DNA from 2 places in the Paenibacillus sp. P4_E11 genome. Region 2 is predicted to be linked to the other one. Evidence: riboswitches for the same ligand, from Rfam matches in the RefSeq annotation. Region 2 holds a riboswitch; the other holds the start of a gene.
What was found. A riboswitch is a leader RNA that binds a small molecule or an ion and turns the genes downstream of it on or off. The one in region 2 is predicted to bind cyclic di-AMP.

Region 1 (2,202 bases), on a different contig from region 2:
CGATGATTACATGACGAAGCCGTTCAGTCCGCAGGAGCTGGTCTCACGCATTCAGGCCATCCTGAGAAGATTGAACACACTGCCGACTACTTCTGATGAATCGATCCATATCGGCCCCATTGAGATTCGTCCTGATCAACGGGAAGCTTATATTCACGGTAATTCCATTGAGCTGACACCGAAAGAATTCGAATTGCTTCTGTTCCTCTGCAAGCATAGAGGTAAAGTGCTTAGCCGCCAGCAACTGCTGCACGGGGTGTGGGACTATCACTTTCTCGGAGACACCCGGATCGTGGACGTTCATATCAGCCACCTACGCGACAAAATCGAAAAAAATGCCCGCACGCCGGAATACATTATGACGATTCGAAATGTAGGTTACAAGCTGTTGGAGCCGATTGCAAAAGAATCGTTCGCTTAATGGACAACTTTTTTTTCAAGCTTAATGAAGTTCAGTCAGGCAGGGGATTTATTCCAGATCTGCTCCAGGTTCGACAATCGGGAAAGATTGCTTTAGCGCCAAGCCATTGGCGCTTTTTTTGTTATTCGCATATAGGGTTCGTATAACCTGAAAGGGACCCAATTTTTCACATAAAAACCTACTTGTATTTGCCAAAATATTGCGTTCACATAATGGATTACCAAATTTTAAGGGTTTTTCTAGGTATAATCGTATGTTAGCCTGTTTAGTAAGCACGGCCGAAACTGTCCTTCCCAATTGTTGGACAGTGCGGGGGATGTAAGTATGTATGGACGAAAACGAACTTGTTCGTCCGTTTGGGGTGAATCGTTTATAAGACGTAGGGTTGTATCCTCAGCCCGAACCCGACAGCTAACCTCGTAGGCATCAAATAAAAGGAGCGATGTACCTTGATATCCAAGTTTTACAGCAAAAAAACCTTGGCGACAATTGCCTTAGGCGTATTTTGCATTGGCGGAACGACCGTCTTCGCAGAAAGTGTGGCAAAGCTGAGCCAGGAAGACGTGCCGGCCAAACCGCAGACTGAAGAGGTAAGCCAGCTGGCAGTCGCAACGAACGCACAAGGGTCGGACATCGCCTCGAGCGAACCCATCAAATTCGACCTCCAGGCTGGCTGGGACTTGCAGCGTCCTCAAGCAACGGCCGAAATCGCCAAGAGCGAAGCAGCTGCCGCCGCAGAAGCAGCGATTGCCGCAGAACAAGCCGCACAAGCAGCTCAGGCGGCTCAACTCGCAGCTCAAGCAGCCGCATCTGCACCAGTCTCAGTACCTGCCGCAAGCAAGCAGACGGCAATCGTCAGCAAAGCCAAAGCCAAGTCCGCAGCGACTACAGCTGTAGCGAAAGCAACGGTCACGGCTGCTCAACCCGCTCAGGATGCTGTACAGACGGGACAAACGATTCAAGATCACCAGGGTGCCTCGCATTCGTACAAGAAAGTGCTGAACGCCACAGCTTCCGCCTACTCCAGTGCGCCTGAAGAGAACGGCGGCTATGGAGCGGTTGATTACTTTGGCAATGCGCTAGCACTTGGCACAATCGCAGTCGACCCTAAGGTCATTCCGTTAGGAACGACCGTCCTGATCAAAGGCTATAGCTTCAGTGGATTGCCGCAGACTTTACTGGCCAAGGCCAGTGATATCGGTGGTGCGATCAAGGGCAACAAGATCGATATTTTCATTCCCGGGTCCAAGTCATTCGTGAACTCGTTCGGGTTACAGAAGGTACAGATTTACGTATTAAATTAAGTTTAGACTACAGCTGCTTGGACAAGTTTAATAATTGTGGGACGGTTACGAGTTCGTAGCCGTCTTCTTTTATTTTACGAATAATGGACGGCAGGGCCGTTACTGTGCCTGATAAATCCTGCTTATCTCCTCCGGCGGAATGCTGCAACACAATCGCGCCAGCACGCATATGGCTTATGATGTTATGTGACACTTGATCGGCCGATAAACCTTTCCAATCCAGGGAGTCGATATTCCAATTGACGATTACATAGTTGCGGCTTCCGACCCACTTCAGCTGTTCCTCGGTTATTTCACCATACGGAGGACGAATAAGTTTGGGGTAATAACCAATTTGCCCATGTAAGATCTGGGATGTCTTCTCGATCTGATTCTGGAACTCGCCGAGCGTCAACTTCGTGAACAACGGATGATTGTAGGAGTGGTTGCCGATTATATGTCCTTCCCGCACGATCCGAGCCACGACGGCTGGATTCG
Region 2 (2,202 bases):
AAGCCAGTCGCCGCTGATGTGAACATCATCATCGTAATGACAGCCATTTGCGAGAAATACGACAAACCCGTTTCACCGCTATAGTGCTGAAGGTTCGTGTTCGTGATGAAGCTGATTACCGTGTTGAACGTCAATGTTTGTTCCATCGCGTCTATCGAGTTAGGATTCATGGGCAGATGATTTTGCAGCCGGAGAATCAAGTAACTGATCGCTACAAGCACGATATTCGTTCCTATAAAGCTGATTGCGTACGTTTTCCAAGTCATTCCTTTGCGTTCCCGCAAGCCAATCAGCTTATAGATCGGCTTCTCCACCCAGGTAAACCATCTATCCATGCGATTAGCTTCATTAGAGAATACATGATACAAATAAGTGCCTAGCGGCTTAACAAGCAGCACCAGCAACACAATTACAATACAGATTTGTACGATACCCATTGCAACGAAACTCCTCCCAGGAACCTGCCCCTACTTGCTGACGATTCCTCTAAAATTTTTCCGGATTGATCAAAGCGTAAGTCAAGTACACGAACACCATTACCGTAAATAGGCCGATAACGATCATTCCCGCTCGCCTCCCGACTGTTCCACCACTCGTCCACAGCCATACACAAATGCAGCGAATAGCACAAAGCAACCTGCAAGCAGCACTATCATGTAGAAGTCCATCATGCGAACAACCCCCATCCTCGTAGTCATTGTTAATCCATTAGAAAATTGACCTCATAACTATGCGTATGAATGACGTAAGCGGCTCCCAGCCCTTTGTAGATCAAGCGCGGTGCATTGGAGTGAGTGATAACGTAGATCGGCTTCACCGTCCAAGTCCGGCATATCTGGATGTAGCGGCAGCACAACGTCTGGCTTGTTTCGAATAAAAACACTTTCCCTATCCCATACTCCGGGATCATCCATGTTGTCTGATCCACTGTATCCAGTACGATCCAGTCTCTTACCCCAATCTCTTTCAATCGATCCATTTCCGTTCGGTTATTCACCAGCGCTGCAAATGGAATACCCCTGCGAATCAGTTCACGGATGAACGCTTCTCCGGTTTTGTTCGGGGCGGACACCAATATTCGCTCTGTACACGACTCCATCATCCATTCTCCTCCTAATAATTCGAGCGAAGAGAGCAACAAAAAAGAAGCCTGCATGAAGAGATGCACTCTTCCCGCGGCTTCCTACAGACACAGTCAAACACACCGTGCCTATATCCACGACAATCGTTGCCTCTCTCGATACGCTTACGAGGTTAGCTGACGGATTCGGGCGTGAGAGTCGCCCTACCCGAGTGTGTAGATCCACACCCAGGATTCACCCCATGGAAACTTGCACACCATCATACGGCTGCGTGGTTTCCCGTTGGTTCCCCCGTTCCTTTTCCATTCAAGGACTCAGCGATCATGCTTGTTCTTGCAACAAGCATGCTTCATCTTTCAACAATAGGCATAGCAAAAGACCACAGAGGCGTAAGCCCTGTGGTCGTGTTAACCGATCACAAGCTTCATCATCCTCTCTCCTGACGCTTACGAGGTTAGCTGACGGATTCGGACGGTGAGAGTCGCCCTACCCGGTTCAGGATTCCATGGTCTCCTGTCCCGGGATTCACCCCTAGCTATGCTCAATCGGCTCTCACACCGACCTCGCATCGCTGTTTGGTTCCCCCGTTTTCCTGCGCTAGGCAAGAAACTCAGCGTTTGCAAATGAAAACTTTGCATGAATCATGAGATGAATCATACGCTTGACGGAGACAGCTGTAAAGAACGACCGACTTTTGAATATAGCCATTCCAGACTTTCATACATGGTAAATCGGCAACAAACATCCAAATCCCTCTACAATACTCTCTATATCTGCGATTTACTCAGTTTTCATGAAATACATAGCAAGCGCTAGCTGGGACCCCAATAATTGAAGCTTGGATTCAATGATGCCGTTTTCATTAGCCATATTCACGGAAATAGCTGTTGCAGGGATCGCCATGCTATTTTACTTTAGCTTCTTCACAAGGTAAGATTCATATTATTTCCAATTCAATAGGAAGTGACTGATCCTTCATGGATACTTTCAAGCGGAAATCGCCGGAAGAAATTCTTCACACTATCTCCAAGCTGCACCAGGGACGGTTGAAAATTATTATCGGCGCCGTCAGCGGGTCCGGCAAGACGTATCACATGCTCCGGGAGGGCCAGCAATTGAA

Region 1: another riboswitch for cyclic di-AMP. It lies ahead of AC1DWB_RS05215 (3D domain-containing protein); the one in region 2 lies ahead of AC1DWB_RS21935 (hypothetical protein).

Annotation. Positions count from the first base shown of each region.
Region 1 is NZ_JBFUIX010000007.1:121,276-123,477, reverse strand. It holds gene AC1DWB_RS05220 (response regulator) at 1-421, shown strand, start outside; cyclic di-AMP (ydaO/yuaA leader) riboswitch at 688-863, shown strand; gene AC1DWB_RS05215 (3D domain-containing protein) at 871-1,725, shown strand; gene AC1DWB_RS05210 (polysaccharide deacetylase family protein) at 1,733-2,202, opposite strand, start outside.
Region 2 is NZ_JBFUIX010000064.1:15,338-17,539, reverse strand. It holds gene kdpA (potassium-transporting ATPase subunit KdpA) at 1-437, opposite strand, end outside; gene AC1DWB_RS21940 (potassium-transporting ATPase subunit F) at 487-564, opposite strand; gene AC1DWB_RS21935 (hypothetical protein) at 701-1,102, opposite strand; cyclic di-AMP (ydaO/yuaA leader) riboswitch at 1,228-1,412, opposite strand; cyclic di-AMP (ydaO/yuaA leader) riboswitch at 1,510-1,708, opposite strand; gene AC1DWB_RS21930 (histidine kinase) at 2,060-2,202, shown strand, end outside.